3 regions of the Exiguobacterium sp. s145 genome follow, and region 1 is predicted to be linked to each of the others. Evidence: predicted binding sites of a transcription regulator. Region 1 holds the regulator's gene; each other region holds the start of a gene.
What was found. The regulator LexA, encoded in region 1, represses DNA repair genes until DNA is damaged. The targets are predictions, from matches to a motif close to CGAACATATGTTCG.

Region 1 (9,944 bases):
GACTTGACCTTCTGTTCCTACATATTTATACCAACCGAGCGAAGCTCCGGCTTCGATTGCAAGACGCTTCGTGATGCGTTTTGGCAAGACCGATTCTTTATATTCAGCTGATTGTGCTTCAAACAATTCCCATGATGGAAGTGAGACGACAGCTGCCGTTTCGCCGAGTTCTTTTTGTGCTTCAACGAGCAAGTGCACTTCAGAACCTGTTCCCATTAAGATTGTATCCGCTTTTTCAATGTCACCCGCGATGACATATCCGCCTTTTTCAGCGCCTTCGACTGTCGTACCTTCGAGTTCAGGCAATCCTTGACGTGTCATGACGAGAAGTGTCGGTTTGTTTTTCGATTGAACTGCTGTTTTCCATGCGGCAATCGTTTCTTTTCCGTCTGCCGGACGGTAAACTGTCAGGTTCGGCATCGCACGGAAGCTCATCAAGTGTTCAACCGGCTCGTGTGTCGGACCATCTTCACCGACTGCAATTGAGTCATGTGTCAGGACGAAGATCGACTGGATACCCATCAATGCTGCTAAGCGGACTGCCGGGCGGAGGTAATCCGAGAAGACGAAGAATGTCGCACCGTAAGGAATGACACCACCGTGTAACGCCATACCGTTGACAGCTGCTGCCATCGCGAACTCACGGACACCAAACCAGATGTTACGTCCGCTCGGATCGATGTCGAAGTCTGCTTCCCCTTTGAGCATCGTGTTGTTTGATCCTGCTAAGTCAGCTGATCCACCGAAAATGGACGGGATGTTTTTTGCGAGAGCGTTTAACACTTCACCACTTGTCTGACGTGTTGCTTTTTTCGATGTCAGATCGTATGTCGGAAGGTCTGCTTCCCAGTTGCTCGGCAATTCGTTGTTGATCGCTTGAACAAGCTCAGCGTGCAATTCCGGATGTGCTGCTTTGTATTGTTCCATTTTTTCTGTCCATGCTGCTTCTGTATCAGCACCACGTTTTTCGATGCGCTCTTCGAACAAGTCTTTGACTTCTTCCGGCACATAGAATTCTTCGTGATCCCAAACGTAGCTTGCTTTCGTCAACTTGATTTCCGCGTCACCGAGTGGTGCACCGTGTGAAGCCGATTTCCCTGATTTGTTCGGTGAACCGAATCCGATGACCGTTTTGACTTCGATCAATGTCGGTTTTGTTGTTTCAGCTTTCGCTGCTTCGATTGCTTTTGAAATCGAATCGAGATCCGTTCCGTCTTCGACACGGATGACTTGCCAGTTATACGCTTCAAAACGTTGCTGGACGTTTTCCGAGAACGATTTATCAAGGTCACCGTCAAGCGAGATATCGTTTGAATCATACAGAACCACGAGTTTACCAAGACCTAAATGTCCTGCGAGTGAAGCCGCTTCTGCTGAAACACCTTCCATTAAATCACCGTCTCCGCAAATCCCGTATGTGAAATGATCCACGACGTTTAAATCGTCACGGTTGTATTTCGCTTCGAGGTGACGCTCTGCCATCGCCATACCGACAGCCATCGCGATGCCTTGTCCGAGTGGACCAGTCGTCGCATCGACACCTGCTGTGTGACGGTATTCCGGGTGACCCGGTGTTTTTGAGTTCCATTGACGGAATGACTTCAAGTCATCCATCGCAAGATCGTATCCTGATAAATGGAGGAGTGAGTAGAGAAGCATTGAACCGTGTCCTGCTGAAAGTACAAAACGGTCACGGTTGAACCATTCTGGATTTTTAGGGTTGTGGTTCATATGATCCGCCCATAATGTAAATGCCATCGGTGCTGCACCCATCGGCATTCCCGGGTGACCCGAGTTCGCTTTTTGTACTGCATCAATTGATAAGGTACGAATCGTATTTACTGCTAATAATTCTACTGTTGTCATGTTCGTCAAAACAATCATCCTCTCTCTTTTTCACAAATTCCTTCTCATTTTAGCATACCCGCAAATGTGATACAACTTTTCTAAATAGTATGTCACATTAAAATGAATGCGCTATCTATTGCCGTTTTCTTACTACTTTCATGATACACATTACGAACTTTTTATCAAAAAAAGCTATGTCACTCATCCCATTGAGTGACATAGCTTTTTCGTTATTGTTTATTGCGTTCTTCTTCTTGTGCCTGCTTCAATTTTTCAGGTGTTACGTCCGTTCCTTCTTCATCGACGATTTTAATGCCCATCATCTGATTTTTGAATGAACCGCGGAATGCTTCGAGATACGCTGTCCGTAATTCTTTTTGTTCCGCCGTTTCCGCATCTGTTAGCGGTTCGACTTTTGATTTATTGGCCAGTTCATTAATCCGGTCTAATTGTTCTTGTGATAACATGATATCCCTCTTTCTGTTGACTCAAATATGAGTTTTAAATCGTAATCCTACTGTAAAAGACCCACTAAAAAAAAGCAAGTTTGATGCGCCGCTGACGCACCAAACCTGCTTCCTTATTCATACGTACTGATGACTTCTTTATATTCCAGATAACGCCGGTTGACGGTCGCTTTCGAAATGTCGTGTCCCATGCCTCTCAGCGTCACGGCGATGTCCGCAAATGTCAGCCCTAACTCACGTAAGCGGACGATTTCTTCGATTGGCACTTCTTTTCGGCTCCGTCCGGCGTTCTCGCCTTGCCGATTGAGATTTTGTTCGGGACGGAAGCCGTTTTCAACAGCTCGCCGCATCCCGCGGGCAATCTTCGCATTATGCAGTTTCCGTTGATACTCTTCGACGAGCGATACGATCTCAAGCACCATCGCTTCAGCGTCCGCCAGTTTATACTCGCCATCCGATTCCATCGTCATCAGTTGAACCTGATGTTTTTGGAACGTATGTAAAATGGCGATTTTGGCATTCCCGCGTCCGATCCGCGTATCATCCGTTACGAGAACGGCATCCACCGCTTGACGTGTGACGTAATCAAGAACGGATAACATCCCTTCCCGGTCAACGTCGTAACCACTTTCTTTTTCCGTGATGATATCCACGACTTCAAATCCTTTTGTTGCAGCGAGTCCCGACAGTTCTGATCTTTGCCGCTCAAGCGAGCTGTCCTGTGCTTCTTTTTCCGTCGAGACGCGACAGTAGATTACTACTTTCATCGTACTTCACACCCCTGTTCGTTCATTGACAACTTTTACAGTTTGTCATTGTTGCGCGATTGGTACAACGATTTTGTTTTTCGAAATGACATGTGTTGTCTTTAACTCATTATTCTCAATCAACCATTCGACATATTCTTGGTCCGTCATTGAACCGTCGTTGTATACTTCCGCTACCTGTTCGACGGTCGCGTTCTGGTCTACTGTAACGGAAGTCGTTAACAGCTGTTCGACCTTTTCATCTGGGCGAGGCGTTAAGAGAAAAAGAATGAAGGCAAGGCTGAGCGTATAAAAAACAATGGAAAAGGCATGGGTACGGATTGAATGCATCATGATGAATCCCTCCAAATTAAAATGATTTAGAATAAACGTTCGCGGAACAATTGTTCGCATAACTCATCTTAAACCAGGAACCGGTGTTCGGTCAACATAAAATGTCGAACAATTGTTTGTACGCTCATTTGTTCTATGTTATAGTAATTTTAGAAACATGTATTCCTATAACCTTCAAAAACCAATCCGGAAAGAGGTGGCAATTCATATGCGGAAAATGTCGAAACGACAACAAGAAATCCTTGACTACATCGTTGCTCAAGTGAAACTGAAAGGGTATCCACCTTCAGTTCGTGAAATCGGTGAAGCTGTTGGTCTTGCTTCAAGCTCAACGGTACACGGTCATTTGGATCGTCTAGAAAAACGCGGACTGATTCGCCGTGACCCAACAAAACCACGTGCGATTGAGATATTGCTTGATAAACCTGAAGAAAATCATGAAGCCATCGTACACATTCCTGTCATCGGGAAAGTAACGGCCGGTTTTCCTATCACAGCCATCGAAAATATCGAAGAACATTTCCCGCTTCCTGCACATTATGTCGGGAACGAAAATGTCTTCATGTTGACGATTGACGGTGAGTCCATGATCAATGCAGGTATTCTAGACGGTGACCGGGTCATCGTTCGTCAGCAAAACACAGCAGAGAATGGTGAAATCGTCGTGGCTATGACCGAAGATAGCGAAGCGACAGTCAAACGGTTCTTCTTAGAAGATCAACAAGTACGTCTCCAACCAGAAAATGACTCGATGGACCCGATGTATTTCGATAACGTCTCGATTCTTGGCAAGGTCATCGGCGTATATCGGACGATCCACTAAGCGAGGGACCAGCGTAGCTGGTCTTTTTTCATGCCTTCTGGAAATGTACATGATACAGTCAATACCGTCGCTCTAACCGGCTACGTTGCGTATTCGGTCGCAACGCAGCAGACGGATTGGCTTCCAACCGCTGTCGGCATCGCCGTCGGCACCCTTTGGCTTTCACCAGACCTCGATTTGAAGTCTGAACCTTACTATCGGCACGGTCCTTTACGTGTCCTTTGGATGCCTTATGTCAAAATCATGCCCCACCGGTCCATCTGGTCACACGGATTGATCATCGGTGACCTGATCCGCCTGTTGTACAGCGCCGCTTTCGTGATTCCACTTCTGTTTTTGGCGCTGTATCTGAAACTTGTTGAATCAAGCACAGTGGATTCCTGGTTTGCGGCCATGCCGGCTTTTATCATCGGTGTTATGATCGCCAGTACGATACATATCGTTCTTGATCACTCCAGTAGCTTCTTCCGCACAAAAAAGAAACGGAAAAAGCGTCGTTAAAAATCCTTTGTTCATTGAAAAATGAACAAAGGATTTTTTTAATATCCATTTCTCATTTTTTTAAACATAAATTAAGGAAATTTTAATTTGAAGTTTTGAAGTATTTGTATTGAAAACGTTCTCAATTAGATGTAGGTTTAAATGGAAAGACCATTATTTGCTTTAATCCAAAGGGAGGGTTTTTGCATGAGTAACTTTACAAGTGAGCTGATTGGAACAATGATTCTGATTTTGCTCGGGGACGGAGTCGTTGCAGGGGTTGTCTTAAGAAAGACAAAATCTGAGAACGGCGGTTGGATCGTCATTACATTCGCTTGGGGTCTCGCCGTTATGACAGCAGCATATATCGCTGCTTCAAGTGGTGCCCACCTCAACCCTGCATTGACATTGGCGCTTGCCATGAATTCCGATTTACCGTGGGCAGACGTACCTGTCTACATTGCCGGTCAATTAATCGGAGCATTCATTGGTGCAGTACTCGTTTGGCTTCATTATATGAAACACTTTGAAGCGACTGATGATCAAGCAGCAAAACTGGGTGTATTCGCGACAGGTCCAGCGATTCGTCATACACCGTCAAACCTGATTTCAGAAATCATCGGGACATTTGTCCTGGTATTCGGAATCCTGTCATTTGGTCTGACAACATTTGGTGACGGACTGAAACCATTCATCGTCGGTCTTCTTGTCGTCGTCATCGGTCTCTCGCTAGGTGGTACAACAGGGTATGCCATCAACCCGGCCCGTGACCTCGGTCCGCGGATTGCCCACGCTATCCTGCCGATCAAAGGAAAAGGTTCATCTGACTGGAGTTACTCGTGGATTCCAATCGTCGGCCCGATCATCGGCGGTGGAGTAGCCGTCTTGCTGTATCAACTGCTACAAAACTAATTTTGTTTGACACCTACATCTCAAGGGGGATTTTAGAATGGAAAACAAGTACATCTTAGCACTTGACCAAGGAACAACAAGCTCGCGTGCCATCATTTTTGACCATGATGGTCAAATCGTGAACTCGGCGCAACGTGAATTCAAACAATACTTCCCGCAACCGGGCTGGGTCGAACATGATGCCAATGAAATCTGGGGCTCTATCCTCGCCGTTATGGCGGATGCACTTGGAACGGCTGATATCAAACCAAGCCAAATTGCAAGTATCGGAATTACGAACCAACGTGAGACAACAGTCGTGTGGAATAAAGAAACCGGCAAACCGGTTTATCATGCTCTCGTCTGGCAATCCCGTCAAACATCCGGTATCTGTGATGAACTGAATGCGCAGGGACTCAATCAAACATTCCGCGATAAAACAGGTCTCCTGATTGATGCCTACTTCTCAGGCACGAAAGTGAAATGGATTTTGGATAACGTCGAAGGCGCACGGGAACAAGCGGAAAATGGTGAACTTCTCTTCGGAACAATCGACACTTGGCTCGTCTGGAAGTTGTCTGGCGGTAAAACACATATCACAGACTATACAAACGCTTCCCGGACGTTGATGTACAACATCTACGAACAAAAGTGGGATGACGAGTTGCTTGAAATCCTGACAGTTCCAAAATCAATGCTGCCGGAAGTCCGTCAATCAAGCGAAGTCTACGATAATACCGTCCCGTATCATTTCTTCGGTTTTGAAGTTCCGATTGCCGGAATCGCCGGTGACCAACAAGCGGCTCTCTTCGGACAAACTTGCTTCGAGCCGGGTGAAGGAAAGAACACATACGGTACAGGTTGCTTTATGCTCATGAATACTGGTGAAAAAGCTGTTTCTTCAGACCACGGTCTGTTAACAACCATCGCATGGGGCGTCGACGGCAAAGTCGAATACGCGCTCGAAGGATCGATTTTCGTTGCCGGTTCTGCCATCCAATGGTTACGTGACGGCTTACGGATGTTGAAAAATGCGAAGGACTCGGAAGGTTATGCCTTAAAAGTTGATTCAACAGAAGGCGTTTACGTCGTTCCTGCATTCGTCGGACTCGGTGCCCCGTACTGGGATAGTGACGTTCGCGGCGCAATCTTCGGCTTAACACGCGGAACGGAGAAAGAACATTTCGTCCGTGCGACTCTTGAATCCCTTGCTTACCAGACACGTGATGTCTTGACGGCGATGGAAAAAGATTCAGGAATCGAATTGAAAACGTTGCGCGTTGACGGTGGTGCGGTTTCAAACGACTTCTTGATGCAGTTCCAGTCGGATATCTTAGGTGTACCGGTTGACCGTCCGGAAATCAATGAGACAACAGCTCTCGGTGCTGCCTATCTCGCCGGTCTCGCAGTCGGTTACTGGAAAGACAAAGCAGAAATCAAACAACAATGGAAACTGAACCATCAGTTTAAACCAGAAATGAAAGAAGACGATCGCGAACAGCGTTATGCCGGATGGCAAAAAGCGGTCGAAGCAACCATGGCGTTTAAACCAAACAAAAAAGAAGTCAACGCCTGATTTCTTTACTGGTATTCCTTCGTGGAATACCAGTTTTTTTGTTTTCCCTAAAAAAACAGGTTCGCTTCCTCTTCGGAAACGAACCTGTTAGATCGGACCACTTGTCTTACGAAAATTCTGCTTTGATGCCTGTTACGATATCATCCAGCGATTTTGATTGACCACTTAAGACCGCTGCCAAAAAAGCGCCCTCTACCAGCGGTGCTTCGACGAACTGAACGTTCCGGTCCCCACTGTATAATTCTAAGGCCAGTTCCGCGTTCATCGTCGCCGATCCGATATCCGTCAAAATTAAGCCGTCATCGTTCAACTCATTCATCGTCTCTTCAATTCGGGACGCATCGGTCCCGATACTGCCGTCCGCCAGCCCTGCGGCAAGTAAAATCGGTGTATCCGGAGCCATTTCAGCCAATAGTTCCTTTAGTCCGGTCGCAAGCTTTTCACTATGGGAGACTAAAATCAAATTAATCATGACAAGACCTCCACAATCGAACGTAATAACAGTGAACTTGATAATGCGCCGGGATCCTGGACACCAACTGTTGCATCCCCAAAATAAGAAGCCCGTCCTTTTGTCGCCTCACGTTCTTTTGTGTCTTCCAATGCTTGATCGAGTGCTGCGTTCAGATCACTTTCGCTTTCCAGCGCTTCGTAAAACGGTGTCCAAATATCGACCATCGTTTTTTGCCCGAACTCCGACTTCCCGCGCATTTTGATTCCCTCTGCCGCTTCTTTAAAGGCCGCTGCGAGTTCCTGCCCTTCGACTTCTGTTTTCCCTTTGAACGCTCCGGCAAATTTAACGAATGCTGTTCCGTAAAGGGGACCGGACGCACCACCTACCGTTTTAATTAAGGTCATTCCGACTTGTTTCGATAAGACACCCAGATCTTCGTACTCCTCTTGCGCTTCAAGTTCTTTTTGAACGGCTTGGAAGCCGCGGGACATATTGATACCGTGATCCCCGTCACCAATCTCCCGGTCAAGGTCCGTCAATTCATCCTTATGTTGTTCCAGTTCGGTTGCTGCTTTCAGCAGTGCTTCACGCAATTTTTCGGTTGTTAACTTCATCTGTCTGCACCCTCTTTTAGTTAGAATCCAATCGCGTTTGTTTTGGCATCCAGATAGCCGACGAGTTCATCATCCACCGGAAGCAAGGTAATCGAAAATCCGTGCATTTCAAGCGATGTCATATAGTTGCCGACGAACGGACGAACAATCTCATATCCTTTAGCCTGTAATTGTTCCGCTACATATTTATATGTGATGTAGAGTTCTGATTCCGGTGTTCCACCCATCCCGTTGACCATGACTGCCACTTTTTTATCCGTCACTTCGGCTGTCAGTCGGTCGAGTAATTCCGTTACAATCGCATCAACGGATGCAATCGGTTTGCGCTCCAGACCCTTTTCCCCGTGAATCCCGATACCGATTTCCATCTCATCCTCATACAGATCGAATCCGGGTTTTCCGCTTTCCGGCATATAACACGGTGACAACGCCATCCCGATGGAACGGACGCCCGCAATGACCTTCTCGGCAACGGCTTTGACTTCAGCGAGTGACTTACCTTCCGCTGCCGCAGCCCCTGCGATTTTATGAACGAAAATTGTCCCCGCGACGCCGCGTCGGTCTTCTTCTTTTTTAATGGCGATATCATCCCGGACGATGACCGTCTCGACTTCGATATCTTCGAGTTCCGCCAGTTCTTTAGCCATATCGAAATTCATGACATCACCGGAATAGTTTTTGACGACGAGCAATACCCCTTTTCCTCCGTCAGCTGCTTTGATTCCTTCGAGCACCATGTCCGGTGTCGGAGAAGTGAAGACTTCGCCGCAAACAGCAGCAGCAAGCATACCGTCCCCGATAAACCCGGCATGCGCCGGTTCGTGCCCGCTTCCCCCTCCGGATACGAGAGCGACTTTCCCATTCAGCGGTTCTTTCCGTTTGATGACATTGACTCCGTCGACTTTTGCATAAAGATCGGGATGTGCTAAAACGAGACCTTCCACCATATCTGAGACAAACCGGTTTGCATCTTGCATTAATTTATCCATCTTGAAAGCTCCCTTGTCTAACGAATTTTGCCGTACCACTTAGTCTTTACCACAAATCGGGACGACTTATGTCAAGGAAACATATGAAAATATTGACCAGTTCGTTTCCAATCTGTTTGGAGGATGCTATGCTGAAAACACATCATCATGAGAGGAGTCACCGTCTATGAACGCTTCGTTTCAAGCAGGAATCAAAGCCTGCCTTCCGACCGTCCTCGGTTATCTTGGCATTGGCTTTTCTGCCGGCATCGTCGGTCGGGCAGCGGGTCTCAGCCCACTCGAGATCGGCTTGATGTCACTTTTGATTTATGCCGGAGCGGCCCAATTCATCATCACCAGTCTGTTGCTGTTAAACAGTCCGTTCTCTGCCATCATCTTGACGACATTCATCGTCAACTCCCGTCATTTACTGATGAGTATGACGCTCGCACCGCGTGTTAAAAGCCGGCATCATTTAGACCGGTTTGGAATCGGCGCTCTCTTAACGGATGAGTCATTCGCCGTCGCCATGAATACCTCGCTAAAACAGCGGATTGATGCGAACTTCATGCACGGTCTAAACCTGACCGCTTACTTGAGCTGGATTGGTTCCACCGTGCTCGGAGCACTCGTCGGCAGCTGGTTCCCGGATCCGGAACGGTTCGGTCTCGACTTTGCTTTAACAGCTATGTTCATCGGTTTGTTGTACCTGCAATTTGAAAG
Region 2 (9,944 bases), on a different contig from region 1:
CACATGACAATCAATCGTCGTGCTTCGGTTGCCCAAAAAGAAGTGACGGAATCTCGTTTGGAGCAAGTAAAACAAAAATTAACGTCGAAAAAAGTTCTTTTACCTGTTTTAGCAGCAACAGGACTGGCCGTTGCCGGCGGAGTGCTCGCTTATGTCATGCGCCGTAAAAAACGAAATACAAAAGAACAACTATAATCTCAAGCAGACGACGTATTGTCTGCCTACAGCAAAAGCCGTGCTCTCCCCATGAATACATGAGGGTGGCACGGCTTTTATATGAAGAAGACTGCAGGTCTTACAAGAAACGTTTGCGAATCGATGTCGCAAGCGCCTTCTCAGAGATTTCTTCCAGTTCTGTTTGGTTTGTCGGATCGAAACTGTCATTGTAGAATCGGCCGACAAACTCAACCCGGTCATAATCCAGTTCTTTGAAAATCAAATGTTTATGATCGTCGTAGAAGACAACCCGGTAATAATCAGAGCCACGTTCGAGCGTCACGAGTGCCCGGATGTGTTCTAAGCGTTTTTGTTCGTCTGACTTTTCTTCTTCGACAGGCTCTTCTGTCGCTTTGGCTGCTTCAGCCTGTTCGAGTGCGCTTTTTACTAATTCACTCTTTTTATCTTGTTCTTCAGTCATGGTTATCGCCTCCAATTTTTATTTTACCTTGAAATGTACCGATGAGAAAGAAAAATCCCTTATCCGTTCTGATGAGCATCACAAATCCGCAGAACATTGAAGGCACCGATTCGTAAGCGTTCGATTAAACGTGTCGCGGCTTCTGAATCAGAAATGGTCTCTTCGATGGTCATCGTCATCAGTTCAATCCACCGGATGGCATGCACTTCTTTGATGGGCAAAAGACGATGAATCATGGCAAGATTCATTCGTTCATCATACGCATCATATTGTTTCGGACCACCTGTCAGTTGAATCAAGAATCGTGTTTGAGCCTGTTCAACGTGCCGGCGGTCGGAGGGGAATAAAGGACGAAGAAGATGATCTGTATAGACACGCTCATAAAAACGTGCGACGAGTTGTTCGATTGCTTGTTTTTGACCAAGGTCTTCATAAAGCATGTCTGTCCCTCTTTCTTTTCAGTCTGATGAAGACAACCATTATCTCAGTCTTTACCCGCTTTTTGCAACTCCACACGAACCACTTGATAAATGATTTAAACTGAATAGAAAGAGCACAAAAAGAAAAAATGTAATCTTGATTTAAAACGGACGTTTGTTCGTATTTATGAGATAATGATACATATGATAACGTCTAGGAGGAGAGGTCCGGTCTGTTATTTTCAGCACTCATTTCATATGAGAGGACAAAAGCGGCATAAAGCTCCCCGATATTATTTAAAGGAGGTGAAGGTCGGCCCACCTGATGTTACAACCACAGGTGTCCGCTGATCTGACACAATGAATTACATGCATTTAGGTCGTGCCGGTACAGGCAAGACCACAACATTAATTGAACAGGTAATTGACCAGTTAGCTGAGCAACCGCTTGGTCCATCCATCTATTTCATCGTACCGGATCAGATGTCCTTTGAGATGGAACGGCGTATTGCGACGGATCCTCGGCTGTCCGGTCTTGTCCGGATGGAAGTCATGAGTTTACGCCGGTTTGCCTTCCACATGATCCGGGATTACGGAAACCAGGTGATTCCGTTTTTAGATGAAACGGGGACACAACTACTATTACGCCAAGTTGTTGAAGAGGCGGAAGAAGAGTTGAAAATCTTTAAACGGACGAAAAATATGCCCGGCTTTTACAAAGGATTAGACGAATTGATTACCTCGTTTAAACGTTCTTTAGTAAATCCGGATATGCTACGTCAAATCAGTGGAGCGTCACCGGAACGCTCACCGAAATTAAATGATTTAGCCCTGATTTATGAACGTTTTACTGAACGAATCTCAGATAAGGCCCTTCATGCTGACGATTATTTTACGACCTTGATCGAGCTGTTACCAAAAGCTGATTTAAGCGATGTTTCTGTATTCGTGGACGGTTTTTATGAATTTTCGTTACAGGAACAGCAAGTTTTGCTCCGATTGATGGAATTGACGAAAGATATGCACCTGAGTTTTACACTCGATGTCGAAGACGTTTATACGAAACAGTCTGAGTTTGGAGTTTCACAACGCTGTTACATGCAGTTGATTGAACAGATGAAAGAGCGGCAGATTGCGCATGAAGACATTTATTATGGACAGACCGTTAAATTTCAGAGCACAGGCTTGCGGATGCTCGAACAAGCACTTCTGTCGCCCGGCTACCCGCCAACGGATGAAGAGGTGACGGGAGTGACGGTTTCTGCTGCCGTCAATCGTCAAGTCGAGACGGAAGCCGCCGTCAGAAAAGCCATTCAACTCGTGCGTCATGACGGATATCGTTTCAAGGATATCGCTTTTCTTGTCCGTCACCTGGAGCCATACGCCGATCACTTGGAACGCGCTTTTCAACTGTATGATATTCCGTACTTTTTGGATCAACGGGAATCGATGGTGCATCACCCGATCGTCGAATTAGTCCATGCCGTCCTCGAAATCGTGATGACGGGTTACCGGGAAGAATCTGTTTTTCGTCTGCTGAAAACAGAACTGATTCCACTTCCGGCAGAAGATCCGCGGTTAGCACTTGATCGCCTGGAAACATTTGTGTTGGAGCGCGGAATCAAGGGTTCGATGTGGAAAAAACCATGGCAACTGAAGCGCCGTTTAGCCGATGAAATCAGTTTGACGGATGCTGAATTACAAGAGGAACTCGAGCTGAACGAATGGCGTCAATTTCTGGTCGAGGCGATCGAACCGCTTGAAAAGCGATTCAAGGCCTCTAAGACCATGAGTGAATATACACGCGCTTTGTACCGTTTCCTGGAAGAACATCATATGACCGACCGGTTGACGGTGTGGAAGCAACAAGCGCTTGAAGTCAACGAACTCAGTCAGGCACGTGAACATGATCAAGTGTATGAAGCGGTACTGCATCTCTTTGAACAGCTGGAAGCTGCGGCACCTGAAGCTACGTTGACAACGGAACTGTTTGTCCAAATGGTCGAGACCGGGCTTGAAAGTCTCCGCTTCTCACTAGTTCCCCCTTCGCTCGATCAAGTGATTGCAACGGATTACGTCCGGGGGCGTTTACAACAGGTCAAAGTGGTCTTTTTACTCGGTGCCAATGACGGATTGATTCCACTTGTGGAAGACCAGTCTAAACTATTGTCAGAAGGCGATCATGACTTCCTGCATGATCAGGGCATTCCGGTAGGCAAAGCATCCTTGGATGTATTTGACGACGAATTGTATTACCTCTATCAAGGGGTGACGGCACCAAGTGAATCTTTGCATATCAGTTATGCACTTGTGGATGAGGACGGAAAGGCGCTTCAGCCGGCATCAATCGTTAAGCAGATCAAACATCAACTGCTGCAGGATCGTCCGGTAAAAACATACTTTGCAGAAGCAGGGGATCATGCGCCGGATGATCAGCTTCAGTTCGTGACGAGTCCGGAACGGGCGGCAGCAGCAGCGGCAATCGAATTGAGACGGCTTCAACGTCGTTATCCGATTCAACCGTCCTGGTTTGATGTGTATAATCGGTTGCTTGAGAACGGACGGGGCCGCGAACGGATGGCCCTGTTCTCCAATGCCTTGTTTTATCAAAACCAGGCAGAACCGTTGCCGGAGGATCTGGCACGTAATCTGTACGGTGACACGATCAAAGCCAGTGTCTCCCGCTTTGAGACCTACAATGCCTGTTCCTATAAACATTTTGCCCGGTATGGACTACGGTTAAAAGAACGGAAATTATATAAATTCGAAGCACCGGACATCGGCAACCTGTTCCACGGAGCCCTCAATGATTTATCGATGAACATCAAAGCCTCGGGGAAACGTTGGCGTGAACTGGATGACCAATCGTGCAGCAATCTCGCGAAAGAAGCTGTCGAGAAAGTGACGCCGGAAATTCAAAATGCGATTTTGATGAGTTCGAACCGTTTTGGTTACATCAAGAAAAAATTAACGGATGTCGTCGAGCAGACAGCCAAAATGCTTGTTAAACAGGCGGAACGTTCCGAGTTCGAACCTGATTTGTTTGAAATCAGTTTTGGGAACGCCATGTTCCCGCCGCTTCGATTTACCTTACCGGACGGCACCGAAATTGAATTTACAGGCCGAATTGACCGCGTGGATCAGGCGACGATCGGCGATCAATTATACGTTCGGGTCGTCGATTATAAATCGAGTGCCAAAGAGCTGGATTTTGCCGAAATCTATTATGGACTGGCGATTCAAATGCTGTTGTATCTAAAAACGGTTGTCGAACAGTCGGAAGTTCTATTTAATCAGCAGGCCAAACCAGCCGGAGCTCTCTACTTCCACGTCAAAAATCCAATGATGCGCGGAGATTTATCGGCGGACGAAATCGAACGGAACCGATTATTGCTCGAGTCGTACCAAATGCAAGGGGTTATCGTTGAAAATGATGAAGTATTACGAGCGATGGATCAGATTGCGTATGATGAACGTAAAAAATCGCCGCTCGTCAAAGTAACATTCACCAAAACCGGTCTTCATAAGTCACATACGAAAGGTGTCGTCAAAGAGGAAGAATTGACGGCGTTAATGGATCATGCCTGGGATGAGTTGAAGACGAGCAGTCAATCGATGTATGCAGGAGACATTGCGATTGATCCGTTTGATTACCAGGAGCGGACGCCTTGTACATTCTGCGAGTATCGTTCCGTCTGCCAGTTTGATCAGTCTCTCGGAAACGACTACCGGCAATTAAATCCGTTGTCGGAAAAAGAAGTCTTGGAACGGTTGAAGGAGGAGACGGAATGAGTGTGCAGTGGACGGATGAACAGCAACGGGCAATCGATGCGAGAGGCGGGCATATTTTAGTATCCGCCGCCGCCGGTTCCGGAAAAACAGCAGTATTAGTAGAACGGTTGACGCAACGTGTCATCAATCAGGAGGATCCATTGACAGCGGACCGAATTCTGGTCGCGACGTTTACGAACGCGGCAGCAAAAGAGATGAAGACGCGTGTCATCGAAGCCATCGAAGCGAAAATCAAAGTGGCCCCGGATGATCTTTATTTAAAGAAACAACGGCAAATGATGAATCGTGCTCAAATTACGACCATTCATTCTTTTTGTTTATCGATTTTACGTGAAAACTATTACAGGATTGGTCTTGATCCGGCGTTTCGAATTGCCGAGGAAGCAGAGTTGTTGTTGTTGCAGGATGACGTGTTGGAGGAAGTGTTTGAGAGCTTCTATGCTTCGGCAGATCCGGCATTTTATGAACTGATCGATAGCTATACGTCGGATCGGGACGATCAGGCGATGTTGACACTTATTTCGAATTTATACCGCTTTTCTCGATCACTTCCAGACCCGGAAGCGTTTTATGACCATTTGATCGCTCAGTACGATCAACCGATCGATCCGGATGAATCCAGTCTGTTGACACGGTTATTTGAACTGGAATGGGAACGGGTCGCCCCGGTCATCAATCGGTATATGGAATTATCATATCGCCTGCGACAGTCCGGATACGATGAGATGGCAGATCTGTTAGTGCAGGATGTCGCCCCGGTCCGGCGGATTAATCCGGAACAGGATCGTTGGACTACCGTCGCCCTGGCTTTTCAAGCTGTCGAGTTCGGCCGTTGGAAAGGAGTCCGTGGAGACGAAGAAATGAAAAAATTCCAGACCGAGCGGACGCGTCTCGTCAGTGACCTCAAAAAAATGCGGGATCTGTTTGTTGAGAAAGACGGGGTCGATTATCTGGAAGATTTACGTTCGCAATTGGGACATGTCGAGATGATTGTTACGCTTGTCCGCAGTTTCTCGGCAGCTTATCTCGAAGCGAAGCAACAGCGGGGAATCGTAGATTTTTCTGATCTTGAACATTTTGCATTAGCCATCTTGGAAGAAAACGGCGAGCCGACGGATGTCGCCCGTCTTCTTCAAGAACGTTTCATCGAAGTGTTAGTCGATGAGTATCAGGATACAAACGAAGTACAGGAACGAATCCTGCGACTTGTCTCCAAATCAGATGAAGCCACCGGGAATCTGTTTATGGTTGGCGACGTCAAACAATCGATTTATAAATTCCGTCATGCCGAACCGGGATTATTTTTGAATAAGTTTAAACGATTCCAACAAACCGAAGTCGGGACACGCATTGATTTGACGAAAAATTTCCGGAGCCGTTTGGAAGTCTTGGATGGAACCAATCATATTTTCCGTCAAGTCATGGACGAAGCCGTCGGAGAAATTGATTATGATGAAGCGGCTTACTTGCGGTTAGGGAATCTTGGGTATGTTGATTCGACTCAAGTTGATCCCGAACTACTGTTAGTCGATCAGACCGATACAAACAAAGAGGAACTCGAAGCGCAAGTCATAGCGACACGGATCATCGAGATGGTAAACGATGAGAATCCGTATCTCGTCTTTGATGCGAAACAAAAACGATTCCGGAAGTGCGAATACCGTGATATCGTCGTCCTCGTCCGATCGAGGGGAAAACGGGTTCAGGCACTCGTCGACGTTTTTGAACAATACGAACTGCCGGTTTATGCGGATACAACGGGCGGCTATTTCCAAGCAACTGAGATTCAAATCATGATGTCGCTGCTCAAGACAATCGATAATCCGTTGCAAGACATCCCGTTCGCGAGTGTCTTGCGGTCACCGATTTTCGGTTTGACGGATCGGGATCTAGGTCGAATTCGTGCTAAATCAAAAGACGGGTCGTTTTACGAAGCCGCTATACTTGTGGCGAAAGAACAGACACCGCTCGGTTTGCGTGTCGATGAAGCGCTTAATCAACTGCACCACTGGCGGACGGAAGCACGCGGAAAGTCGCTCGCAAGTCTGATCCGTTCCTTGTTTGATCAGACTGGCTACTTCGAATACGTCGGTTGTCTGAACGGCGGACGGAGCCGACAGGCGAATTTAAATGCTTTGTATGAACGCGCCCATCAGTACGAAGCGTCCGGTTATCGGGGATTATACCGTTTCTTGCGTCTGATTCATCGTTTAGTCGAACGCGGGGAAGATTTTTCGGAAGCCCGGTCGTTAGGTGAGGACGAAGATGTCGTCCGGATCATGACGATCCATCAATCGAAAGGACTGGAGTTCCCGGTAACGATTGTCAGCCAGTTAGGCAAGCAGTTTAATAAACAAGATCAAATTCAGGCAATCCAGCTCCACAAGACGTATGGTATTGCCCTTGATGCCATTGATCCTGTCAAACGACTGCGTTCCGGTACGCTTCTCAAAGAAGTCATCCGCCGGGAAATGGACCGGGAAATGAAGGCGGAAGAGATGCGTGTTCTCTACGTCGCAATGACACGGGCGAAGGAAAAGCTGATTCTTGTCGGAGCGATTAAAGGTCTGGAAGATCAATTGATCAAATGGCAGGATCAGCCGCTCGATGAACTGTTGTTGCCGGAAATGGATCGGCGGAATGCCAAGGCATATGCGGACTGGGTGGCACCAGCCGTCCTGCGCAATTTCCTGTTGAGCGAAGAGGAACCGCGCTGGTCATTTCGGGTCATCGCGCTCGATGAGATTGCCCCGTATCAAGAACTGACGAAGATGGTCGAACAACTGGAACACGTCCGTGTTCTTGAAAAAATTGATCATGCCGGTGACGAGACGCTGAATACTCAAATTGAAGCGGCTTTTGCGTATCAGTATCCGTATCAGGTCGCAACGGACACTGCGGCGAAACAAACTGTGACAGAGTTGAAGCGGACAGAACAATTAGAACGGGCGGCCTTCGAATCGACGCATCGCCAGTCGACGTATTACCGGACTCCGCAATTTTTAGGTCCCGTATTGACCGGGGCAGAACGTGGAACGGTTCTGCATTTAGCCATGCAGCTTTACGAATCCGGTCGTCCATTTGAGGAACAGATTCTCGACTGGGAACAGGCGGAACGTATTTCGGGTTTAGAGGCACAGACAATGCGGGAAGCTATTCCTGAACTAACGACGTTCCTTGCCTCTGATACCGGACAGTTATTTGAGCAACGTCTTCTGGCAGGGGAAGTTTACCGGGAACTCCCCTTCACCTATAAGATTGATTCCGCCAGATTCCGGTCCGATTGGCACGGTCCGAGTGACCAAGCCGTCATGCAAGGGATTGTCGACTGCCTGATTCGAGACGGAGACACATATATTCTGCTGGATTATAAATCGGACCAGGTCTTTGAAACGACCGACAATCAAAATCAAGCTGAAGTGTTGCGGACACGTTATGCGACCCAGTTAAATTTATATCAAGAGGCACTGGAAGCCATCCTGCACATCCGGATCAGCCGGAAACTGATTTATGCGTTTGCTCTTCATGAAGTGATTGAAATTTACTGATGATCTTTCGTCTGAAGAATCGATTCTGTCACATATTCAGTGAGCAGAACCGATTCGTCAGACGATTTTCATTTCTAAATATGAAAGAACTGTGTAAAATGAAAAGGTATGTAAAAGAATAACCGGATACCATAGGAGGTTTTATAGATGGCACGGATTTTATTAGCGGAAGATGAAGATGTATTACGTATGCTGGTGCTCGATACGTTAGAAGACGAAGGGTATACGATTGACGAAGCGACAGATGGTGATGAAGCGTATCAGAAAATCATGAGTCAGCATTACGATCTTGTCTTACTGGATTATATGATGCCTGGAATGACCGGAATCGAAGTCATCGAAAAAGTACGACGTCATCCAGATAAACAAAATTTAAAAATCATGATGTTGACAGCAAAAAGTCAACAATCTGACCGGGAACGGGCGGAAGAAATCGGAGCCAATTATTTCTTCTCGAAACCATTCAGTCCACTCGAATTGATTGATGTCGTAGGAGGAATATTGAGTGATCATCCAGTGGATTAATCGAAAAATCGGACGCCAGTTAATGGCTTCCTTTTATATCGTGTTAACGACACTTATGATTTCTTCGCTGATTGTCTATACTTATACGGATACAAAATTGCAGGAAACCCGATTGAAACTGGAAGACATCAGAGAGCGCAGCGCCCGTGCGGGTGCACTATGGGAAGAATGGCAGGATTTGCAGTTCAACATGCGGGGTTATGCGCTGATTGGTGATCAGGATATTTACCAGAAGATGATCAACCAACGCAAAACGATCGATGAGCAGACACGTTGGTTTGAAGAAAATGCGATTTATCAGCAAGGAAAAGATTATGCGCGTTCTTCACGTGAACTCTATGCTTATTACTTCGAAGCGATTTTGCCGTTGATTCAATCGTATGTGGAAGCGAAGTCATCCGGAACAGTCACGGAATCCTTTTTGGAAGGGAAGACATTAACATCGTTGCCGCTCGGTAAAGAATTGCTGGCAAATGGACAAATCAAATTAGACGCTTCCGGAAACATTGATGTGTTATCGGAAATCAACAAAAGCGAGTTGGCGCTTGGCGGGTATCGCGACTTCCTCGAAGACTGGTCGGAAAAAACGAGCCGTCAGTTGGAACAGGAAATTCAGACGACCCAACTAATTTGGCTGTCGAACATCATCGTATTAGTCGGGGTCTTGATTTTCTTCGTCTATCCGTTCATCCGGAAAATTACGGCAGAACTGTTGTCACTCGTTAAAAACAGCCAGCGTCTAGCCGGCGGCGAAGATATCAAACATGTCAAAGTATCCGGACGGAAAGATGAAATCGGAATTCTAGCTTTGTCATTTAATCAAATGGCAAGTTCCATCTCAGATAATAAACAGCATCTCTTGGCTAAAAATGAAGAACTGCAGGCGCAACAGGAAGAATTGCAGGCACAGCAGGAAGAACTGCAGGCGCAACAACAGGAACTTGAGGAAGCGCTTGAGTTAACGATGCGGAATGAACAACATCTGCAATATCGCAATGATTTGACGGAAACGTTGGCAGCTCG
Region 3 (9,944 bases), on a different contig from region 1:
CATCAAGGCGTTGGAAGTCGCTGCACAATAACTTACAGAAAGAGGTCTGAATGGGCGTGGAATTACTCGATGGAATCGGTTGGACAGTGATTAGTCTCTTCGCTAGTCCAATCTTGTGGTTAGCAGTTCTAGTCAGTTTTTTACTCAGTATGCGACGTGTCAAACGCGAACGGAATCTGTTCCGGTCACGCACGCGTAGCAAACGGACCGATCTCTTCGAAACGCTTGTTCCGGGCTTCGTGGTTGGTCTTGTCTTATCCGTCATCAGTGTGAGTCTGACATTGACGGTCTCGTCAGAGTTTCTGATTGCCTTCATGGTGTTGACGTTCCTGATTTTGTTGACAGGTATCATCCGCTTCAATTTACCGCTCGGACCGCTTGTCATCCTGGTAGGTCTCACCTGGTTCATGACGAGTGACCGGATTGAAGGTCTCCGCGATGTCAGCGTCAGCGATTGGATGCTGCTTGCGACCCTGTCGTTAAGTGCCGAATTGCTGTTGCTGATCTGGCGGGGGAAAAAGAATTTATCGCCGTCGCTCGTCTTATCGAAACGGGGACGTTACATCGGCGGGCTGTCGTCCAACAAACTGTGGCTGATTCCACTCATCGTCTTCGTGCCGGGAAGCAGTCTCGAAGTCTTGATTCCGCAATGGTCGTTTCCGGAATTCGTTCCGATTGTCTTGTTCCTGCCGATCGGCTTCAGTTTCCTCTTTACCGGCCAGTTGCCGGACCAGCTGATCCGTCCCCTGATCCAAGGGCGGCTGATCACGTTCCTGTTGTCTGTCGTGCTCGCGGCAGGCGCCTTCCTGACCGGACAGGACATCTGGTTGTACGGGTTGCCGGTCCTGCTCATGATTCACCTGATTCTGCATCAGCGGACGAAACGACTTAATCGGTCCCAGACCCCGTTGTTCCTGAACGGTAAACGTGGCGTCGTCATTCTCGGAACGTTACCGGAGAAACCGGCTTCCGAGATGGGGCTTGTTCCGGGTGAAGCAATCTATAAAGTCAACGGAGAGTTCGTCGAGTCGGAGAAATCGTTTTATGAAGCGATTCAAAAACATAAACCGTACCTGCGTCTCGAAGTCATGAATCATAACGGAGACGTCCGGTTCGCACAGCGGGCCTTTTATGAACAGGATCATCACGATCTCGGGATTTTGTTCGTCAGTGAGCCCGGTAACAAACGGACGAAAATCCGGACGCTTCAGTGAGTCAAAATCAAAATCCAGCTCAAAAAACAGTTCAGCCTACGGGCTGGACTTTTTCTTTTGGCGAAAAACGGGTAACTTCTAAGAGGAGCACTTCAAAGTCGAATATTTGTTCGTAAAGTGGTACAATAAAAATAGATTTTGTGAACTGGATGAGGGGGAAGAATACGATGGATTTTGAGTTAGTATCACCATTTGAACCGGGTGGCGATCAGCCGGAAGCGATTAAAAAATTGATTGCAGGCGTCAAGAACGGTGAACGCCATCAGACGTTGCTCGGCGCGACAGGGACAGGGAAAACCTTTACCGTCTCGAACGTCATCAAAGAGATTAAGAAGCCGACGCTGGTCTTGGCACACAATAAGACGCTTGCCGGTCAGCTGTATTCGGAGTTCAAAGAGTTCTTCCCAAATAACGCGGTCGAATATTTCGTCAGCTTTTATGATTATTACCAACCGGAAGCCTATGTACCGTCGACAGATACGTTCATCGAAAAAGACTCATCAATCAACGATGAGATTGACAAGCTGCGTCACTCGGCGACAGCTTCCCTGTTCGAACGGGAAGACGTCCTGATTGTCGCGTCGGTGTCGTGTATCTATGGTCTCGGTAATCCGGAAGAGTACAACAACCACGTGCTGTCGTTGCGTGTCGGAAACGAGATGGGACGAAACGAGATGTTGCGTCGTCTGATCGACATTCAATATGAACGAAATGATATCGATTTCCAGCGCGGGCGGTTCCGTGTTCGGGGGGATGTCGTTGAAATCTTCCCGGCGTCCCGCGATGAACAGTGTGTCCGGATCGAATTTTTCGGAGATGAGATTGAACGAATTCGTGATATGGACCCATTGACAGGGGAAATCATTGCCGACCGGGAACACATATCGATTTTCCCGGCATCCCACTTCGTGACGGGGGATACCCGTCTGCAAAAAGCGATTACGAACATTGAGGCTGAGCTCGAAACGCAACTCGCGAAGATGCGGGAAGACGGTATGCTGCTCGAAGCCCAGCGGCTCGAACAGCGGACGAATTATGACCTTGAGATGATGCGCGAGATGGGTTACTGCTCGGGGATCGAAAACTATTCCCGTCACTTGAACTTAATGCCCCCGGGCTCGACACCGTACACGTTGATCGATTACTTCCCGAAAGACTTTTTACTGGTCGCCGATGAGTCGCACGTGACGTTGCCGCAAATCCGCGGGATGTACAACGGGGACCAGGCCCGGAAACAAGTCCTCGTCGACCACGGCTTCCGTCTGCCGTCAGCGAAGGACAACCGGCCGCTCCGGTTCGAGGAATTTGAGGAAAAGGTCAGCCAAGCGATTTATATCTCGGCGACACCCGGTCCTTACGAAATCGAACATACAAAAGAGATGGTCGAACAAATCATCCGTCCGACCGGACTCGTTGATCCGACGATCGAGATTCATCCGATTACCGGTCAAATCGACTACTTGATGGATAACATCCGCGAACGTGTCGCGAAAAATGAACGAGTGCTCGTGACGACATTGACGAAAAAAATGTCGGAGGATTTGACGGATTATCTGAAGGAGCATGGCGTTAAGGTCAACTACATGCACTCGGAAATCAAGACGCTTGAGCGGATTGAAATCATCCGCGATTTACGGCTCGGGAAATACGATGTCCTCGTCGGGATCAACCTGTTGCGGGAAGGACTGGATATTCCGGAAGTCTCACTCGTGACGATACTTGATGCCGACAAGGAAGGATTCCTGCGTTCGGAACGGTCACTGATTCAGACGATCGGTCGGGCAGCCCGAAACTCGGAAGGGCACGTCATTCTGTTTGCCGATAAGATGACCGACTCGATGCAGCGAGCGATTGATGAAACGGAACGGCGGCGCAACATTCAGCTCGCCTTTAATAAAGAACACGGTATCACGCCGAAAACGATTCAAAAGGATGTCCGTGGTGTCATCAGTACGACGATCGAGAGCGACGATACAGTCGAAAAACTCGAAAAGTTCAACAAACTGAAAAAACCGGAACGCGAAACGTTGCTCGAACAACTCGATCAAGAGATGCGTCAAGCGGCGAAAGACATGCAGTTTGAACGGGCAGCTGAATTGCGTGACCTTATCTTAGAATTGAAAGCAGGTGCCTAAGTTGGCAGAAAAAAAGAACAAGATCATCATCAAGGGCGCTCGCGTCAATAACTTACAAAACATCGATGTCGAAATCCCGCGCGATCAGCTTGTCGTCCTGACAGGCTTATCCGGGTCCGGGAAATCGTCTCTCGCATTTGATACGATTTATGCGGAAGGACAACGGCGGTATGTCGAAAGTCTGTCCGCCTATGCCCGCCAGTTTTTAGGACAGATGGACAAACCGGACGTCGATGCGATCGAAGGACTCAGTCCGGCCATTTCGATTGACCAAAAGACGACCAGTAAAAACCCGCGTTCGACGGTCGGGACGGTTACGGAAATCTATGACTATCTCCGTCTGCTCTATGCCCGGATCGGAAAACCGATTTGTCCGAATCACGGGATTGAAATCTCAAGCCAGACGATCAGTCAGATGGTCGACCAGGTGATGGAACTGCCGGAGCGCAGCCGTCTGCAGATTCTCGCACCGATCATTTCCGGCCGCAAAGGCGCCCATGTCAAAGTCTTCGAAGACCTGAAAAAAGAAGGGTTCGTCCGTGTTCGCGTTGATGGCGAAACGATCGATTTGACAGATGACATCGAACTCGAGAAAAATAAAAAACACTCGATCGAAGTTGTCGTCGACCGGGTCGTTGTCCGTCCGGATGTGGAAGCCCGCCTCGCGGATTCGCTCGAGACGGCGCTTCGTCTTGCGGACGGTCGTGTCATCGTCGATACGATGGATGGAAACGAACTGTTGTTCAGCGAACATCATGCCTGCCCGATCTGCGGTTTTTCAATCGGAGAACTCGAACCACGGATGTTTTCGTTTAACTCGCCGTTCGGAGCTTGTACATCGTGTGACGGACTCGGGACGAAACTCGAAGTCGACGTTGATCTCGTTGTACCGCATCCGGATAAATCGTTGAACGAAGGGGCGATCATCGCCTGGGAACCAACCAGTTCACAATATTATCCGCAGTTGCTTGCGGCTGTCTGCAGCCACTTCAACATCGACATGGATACACCGTTCGAACAGCTGTCGGACGAACACCGCGATATTCTGTTGAACGGTAGCACGAAGGAAGAAATCCAGTTCCGTTATGAAAATGACTTTGGGATGGTCCGCAATACGTCATTGTTCTTTGAAGGTGTTCTGAACAATTTACAACGACGCTTCAAAGAGACATCGTCCGACTACATCCGGGAACAGATGGAAGGGTACATGGCGAAAAAAGCGTGTCCGACGTGTAAAGGACACCGCTTGAAACGCGAATCATTGGCAGTCAAAGTGTCAGGAATCCACATCGGTGATGTGACGAAGATGTCCGTCAAACAAGCTGTCGTCTGGTTTGAAGAGTTACCAAGCAAACTATCGGAGAAGGATCAGACGATTTCGCGGATGATTGTCCGCGAAATTCATGAACGGTCGTCGTTCCTCGAGAACGTCGGACTCGATTATCTGACGATCTCGCGGGCTGCCGGTACATTGTCCGGCGGAGAAGCACAACGGATTCGTCTCGCGACGCAAATCGGGTCACGGCTGACTGGTGTTTTGTACGTCCTTGATGAACCGTCAATCGGACTCCACCAGCGTGATAACGACCGGCTGATCAATACCCTCAAGACGATGCGCGATCTCGGAAACACGTTGATTGTCGTCGAACATGATGAGGATACGATGATGGCAGCGGACTACCTGATTGATATCGGACCGGGAGCCGGTGACCACGGCGGATTCGTCACGGCAGCGGGACGTCCGGAAGAACTGATGCAGGATCCGAATTCTTTGACGGGACAATACTTGTCCGGCAAGAAATTCATTCCCGTCCCGTCTGAACGGAAACAACCGGACGGTCGGGCGTTACGGATTCACAAAGCGTCGGAAAACAATTTGAAAAACGTCGATGTCGACATTCCGCTTGGTTTGTTCGTCGCCGTGACCGGTGTATCCGGTTCCGGGAAATCGACATTGATCAATGAGATTCTCTACAAGACGATTGCCCATGAGATGAATCGGGCGAAGGAAAAACCGGGGGCCCATAAAGGGATTTCAGGACTCGACCAAATCGATAAAGTCATCGATATCGATCAGTCGCCGATCGGTCGGACACCACGTTCGAACCCGGCGACGTATACCGGCGTCTTTGACGATATCCGCGACGTCTTTGCCTCGACGAACGAAGCAAAACTCCGCGGGTATAAAAAAGGCCGCTTCAGCTTCAACATCAAAGGCGGACGTTGCGAGGCCTGCCGCGGCGACGGCATCATCAAGATTGAGATGCACTTCCTGCCGGATGTGTATGTGCCGTGTGAAATCTGTCACGGCAAACGCTACAACCGCGAAACGCTGGAAGTAAAATATAAAGGCAAGACGATTGCCGATGTGCTCGAGATGACGGTTGAAGATGCGTTGGAATTCTTTGAAAAGATTCCGAAAATCAGTCGGAAACTGCAGACGATTGCCGACGTTGGTCTGACCTATATGCGTCTCGGACAACCAGCGACGGAACTGTCCGGCGGAGAAGCACAACGGGTCAAGTTGGCATCCGAGCTGCATAAACGTTCGACCGGGAAAACGATTTATATTCTCGATGAGCCGACGACCGGGTTACACGTCCACGATATCGCCCGATTGCTGAAAGTCTTGCAACGACTCGTCGACAACGGGGACACGGTGCTCGTCATCGAACACAATCTTGATGTCATCAAAACAGCTGACTATTTGATTGATCTCGGACCGGAGGGCGGCGACGGCGGCGGGAAGATTGTCGCGACCGGAACACCGGAAGAAATCGCAGCCGTCAAGGAATCCTATACCGGTCATTACCTGGCTCCTGTTCTCGAACGAGACACGGCCCGAATCAAATCATGAAACTTTTTTGATTCAGGAATCGTAAAAAGGGAAGTAAGGAAAGTAGAACGAAGTAAATAAGCAAGTCCCATCGATTAACGTGTACCAGATCAGAGGAGGGAACTATTGATGAAGCAGGATATGCGCCAACTGATACTTGAACAAGTGAAAGAAGGAAAGCTGACGATTGACGAAGCGCTTGATAAACTCGAACGCCTTGAAGCGATCGATCAGAAACCGTCGTCGTCAAGTGAGCATAAATACGTGGACGAACCGGAACAATACGACCGGGTCGACCATTATACGGTCGACTCCTTGACATCAAAAGTCATGTCAGCTTTTGACGGCCTCGTCAACCGGATCAAAGAAAGTGACTTGTCACTCAATCAAACGTCCGGACCGAACGTCACGTACGTCAAACAATTCCCGTTCAGCGGTGAGACGATTCATTTGGATTTATTTAATGCCAATGCCATCGTCGAACCGGGTGACTTGGAAGAGTGTGAGTTGACCGTTACCGGTCGCCCGCTCCGTCAAGTGAACGAAGAACAAGCGCTGGAGCAACTGCAGGCAGCACTTCAGCACTCTGTTTCTGCGAACACGTTATCGATTCGTTTAAAAGATAAACGCGTTCGCGCGACGGTTCACTTGAAGATTCCGCGCCGTCACTATGAATCACTCGTCTTGCAGACGTTAAACGGTGAAGTCACGTTATCGTCGCTTGATGCGACGTCAGTGCAACTGATGACAGCGAACGGACGAATTCATGTCCGTGACCTGTTCAGTGAAGAAGTGAAGACGTCAACCGCCAACGGTTCGATCGAAATCGAAGAATCGGAAATCAAGTCGTTAAGAGCGAAAACGGCCAACGGTCAAGTCATTGCGACCGGCGTGTTTGAGCGGTCTGATCTGAAGACGGCGAACGGTAACGTCCGGTGTGAACTGAAGACAGTCCAGGATGCGAAGATCCAAGCGTCGTCGCTTGCCGGAAGCATCGCCTTGATGTTGCCGCACGGTGCAGAAGTCTACGGTGAACTGGAAACGAACTTCGGCGGTCTGAACTGTAACCTCGACGAAATGGAATTGATTCGCGATCAAAAAGAAGTCGTCAACCGGAAACTCCACTTCCTGTCAGGTCGTGGTCGGACTCCGAAGATTGAAGTCGCCGCTGATACGAAGACGGGCACGATTTCCGTCACGCACGGTGTTCACTTAAGTCCGCAAGCTTTATAATCCGAGTCCTGTCCCTTGATTCATAAGGGGCAGGATTTTTTTGCCGAAAAAAAGACGACCCGCTATCAGAAGATAGGGAGTCGCCGGATGAAATGCCGGTAAGAATTAATAATTGTAGTCTTGATCCATCATCGGATCGTCAAAATTCATGTTTTCGAAGTTATTCATGTCATATCCAAACGATAAAAGTGTGATGACACCGACAATGGCAAGAACGATCGAGAGAATGATCAAGCCGATTCCCATCCAGCTCTTGCGGCGTGAGCGGTTCCAATAGAAAATGATAGCTAAAATGTACGAGATAAACGAACCGCTGATGAAGATTCCGATAATCGAGATAATGAAGAATAATAATGCCGTTTGGTCCTGATTGCGCGAATAGGCTTTCCACATATCGATCAAGGCGATGATCAGGTAAACAAAGCCGACGATGGCGAGAATTGCGAATAAAATCATGATGATAATAATGCCGATTCCGCTGCCTGTTGATTCCATCATAATAAAACCTCCTTTTTTTCCTATCTGTACTCCATTCCCAAGATTGTCCACTTCTAATCGAAATCCTTGATTTTGAGAAAAATATGGTACAATACTTCAAGTGAAAGGGGCTGATTGAGCGTGCAACCAAAAGTGCGAACAGCTGAAATCGTAAAGCAATTCAATTTAAAAATCGTCACCGGAGAAGAAGGACTGCATCGTCCGATTCTGACGGCTGATCTTTGTCGACCGGGTCTTGTCCTCGCCGGCTATTATGCCTATTACCCGGCAGAACGTCTGCAGATTCTCGGGAAAACGGAATTGACGTTTTTCAACAACCTGACATATGAGGAACAGCTCGAGCGGGCAAACGTTCTCTGTACGGATGAGACACCGGGAATTTTGATTACACGTGGTTTTGATGTACCGGAAGCAATCGTCAAGGCGGCGGACGAAACGAACGTCCCTCTTTTGACGACGAAGGGACATACGACATCGGTCGAATCACAAATTACGAACTTCCTCGAAGCGGAGCTCGCACCGACAACGGCAATGCACGGCGTGCTCGTCGATATCTACGGCGTCGGTGTTTTCATCAAAGGGGCAAGCGGCGTCGGGAAATCCGAGACAGCTCTTGAACTCGTCAAACGGGGACACCGTTTAGTCGCCGATGATTCGGTCGAGATTCGTCAGACCGGCGACGGCATCCTTGTCGGGACCGCTCCGAAATTGATTCAGCATCTGCTTGAGATTCGCGGAATCGGTATCATCGATGTGATGACGTTATTCGGTGCCGGTGCCGTTCGTTCGCACAAGAAAATCAGCCTCGTCTGTAATTTGGAAATCTGGGATCAGGCGAAAGTCTACGACCGCGTAGGACTGGACCAGGAAACCTTACAAATCATCGATACGGAAATCCCGTTCTTGACGATTCCGGTTCGTCCCGGACGAAACCTGGCTGTCATCATCGAGGTGGCTGCCATGAACTATCGTCTGAAAAACATGGGCATCAATACAGCAGAAGAATTTGCAGGGCGTCTCGCGCAAGCGATTGAAGATGGGAACGGTGGTCTTTGATGGGAACATTAGCGAGTGTCCAACCGACGTTTGACCGGGTAGCCATCGAACTGGGCCCGATTCCGATTTATTGGTACGGGATCGTCATCGCGCTTGGCGCGGTCGTTGGTCTGATGATTGCAATCTTTGAATCCAAACGGATCGGCTTTAACGAAGAATATGCCGTCGATGTCGTCATCTGGTCGATTCCGATCAGTATCATCTGTGCCCGGATTTACTACGTGGCGTTCGAATGGGATTATTATGGTCAGAATCTTGATCAAATCATCAACATCCGCCAGGGCGGCATTGCAATTCATGGTGCCATCATCGGTGCGATTTTGACCGTCCTGATTTATACGCGCAAGAAAAACATCTCGTTTTGGCAAATTGCCGATATTCTGGCACCGTCACTCTTGTTCGGACAAGCGGTCGGACGCTGGGGCAACTTCTTTAACCAGGAAGCGCACGGCGGCGAAACGACCTGGACTTTCCTACAGGATACGTTGCACTTACCGGACTGGATCGTCAACCAGATGTACATCGACGGGGTTTATTACATTCCGACGTTCTTATATGAAAGTATTTGGAACATCATTGGTGTCATTCTGTTGATTGTCTGGCGGATGAAGTTTAATCCGCGACGCGGTTACGTCTTCCTCGGTTACCTGATCTGGTACTCGATCGGACGTTTTTACATCGAAGGCTTACGGACGGACAGTTTAATGATGGGCGGCGGTCTTCGGACGGCGCAAATCGTCTCGATCTGTCTGATCATCTTCGGCGTCATCATGCTGTTTATCCGAAAAAATGCTGTCCGTTATTTGGACGGAACAAAACGGGAGGCGAAATGAACCGATGATTCAAACGATTCTCTTTGATCTCGACGGGACGTTGATTGATACGAATCCCCTCATTTTAAAAAGTTTTGCTCATACGCTCGATTATTATTATCCGGACCGGACCTTTACGGAAGCAGAACTGCTTCCGTTC

Region 2: a site for LexA is predicted at 1,225-1,238, ahead of addB (helicase-exonuclease AddAB subunit AddB). Genes of this name have one in related genera too.
Region 3: a site for LexA is predicted at 1,314-1,327, ahead of uvrB (excinuclease ABC subunit UvrB). Genes of this name have one in related genera too.

Annotation. Positions count from the first base shown of each region.
Region 1 covers NZ_JACSMV010000003.1:41,291-51,234, forward strand. Annotated here, with positions in the region: gene tkt (transketolase) at 1-1,884, opposite strand, end outside; gene KNQ07_RS05235 (DUF896 domain-containing protein) at 2,079-2,315, opposite strand; gene KNQ07_RS05240 (YneB family resolvase-like protein) at 2,429-3,082, opposite strand; gene yneA (cell division suppressor protein YneA) at 3,128-3,415, opposite strand; gene lexA (transcriptional repressor LexA) at 3,624-4,238, shown strand; gene KNQ07_RS05255 (metal-binding protein) at 4,269-4,739, shown strand; gene KNQ07_RS05260 (MIP/aquaporin family protein) at 4,926-5,630, shown strand; gene glpK (glycerol kinase GlpK) at 5,668-7,185, shown strand; gene dhaM (dihydroxyacetone kinase phosphoryl donor subunit DhaM) at 7,292-7,657, opposite strand; gene dhaL (dihydroxyacetone kinase subunit DhaL) at 7,654-8,253, opposite strand; gene dhaK (dihydroxyacetone kinase subunit DhaK) at 8,274-9,242, opposite strand; gene KNQ07_RS05285 (AzlC family ABC transporter permease) at 9,409-9,944, shown strand, end outside.
Region 2 covers NZ_JACSMV010000005.1:45,441-55,384, reverse strand. Annotated here, with positions in the region: gene KNQ07_RS06705 (hypothetical protein) at 1-195, shown strand, start outside; gene KNQ07_RS06700 (hypothetical protein) at 296-637, opposite strand; gene KNQ07_RS06695 (truncated hemoglobin) at 697-1,077, opposite strand; gene addB (helicase-exonuclease AddAB subunit AddB) at 1,417-4,848, shown strand; gene addA (helicase-exonuclease AddAB subunit AddA) at 4,845-8,396, shown strand; gene KNQ07_RS06680 (response regulator) at 8,544-8,921, shown strand; gene KNQ07_RS06675 (ATP-binding protein) at 8,902-9,944, shown strand, end outside.
Region 3 covers NZ_JACSMV010000006.1:19,306-29,249, reverse strand. Annotated here, with positions in the region: gene KNQ07_RS07250 (S41 family peptidase) at 1-31, shown strand, start outside; gene KNQ07_RS07245 (PDZ domain-containing protein) at 51-1,214, shown strand; gene uvrB (excinuclease ABC subunit UvrB) at 1,382-3,349, shown strand; gene uvrA (excinuclease ABC subunit UvrA) at 3,351-6,206, shown strand; gene KNQ07_RS07230 (DUF4097 family beta strand repeat-containing protein) at 6,315-7,418, shown strand; gene KNQ07_RS07225 (hypothetical protein) at 7,524-7,916, opposite strand; gene hprK (HPr(Ser) kinase/phosphatase) at 8,037-8,972, shown strand; gene lgt (prolipoprotein diacylglyceryl transferase) at 8,972-9,805, shown strand; gene ppaX (pyrophosphatase PpaX) at 9,810-9,944, shown strand, end outside.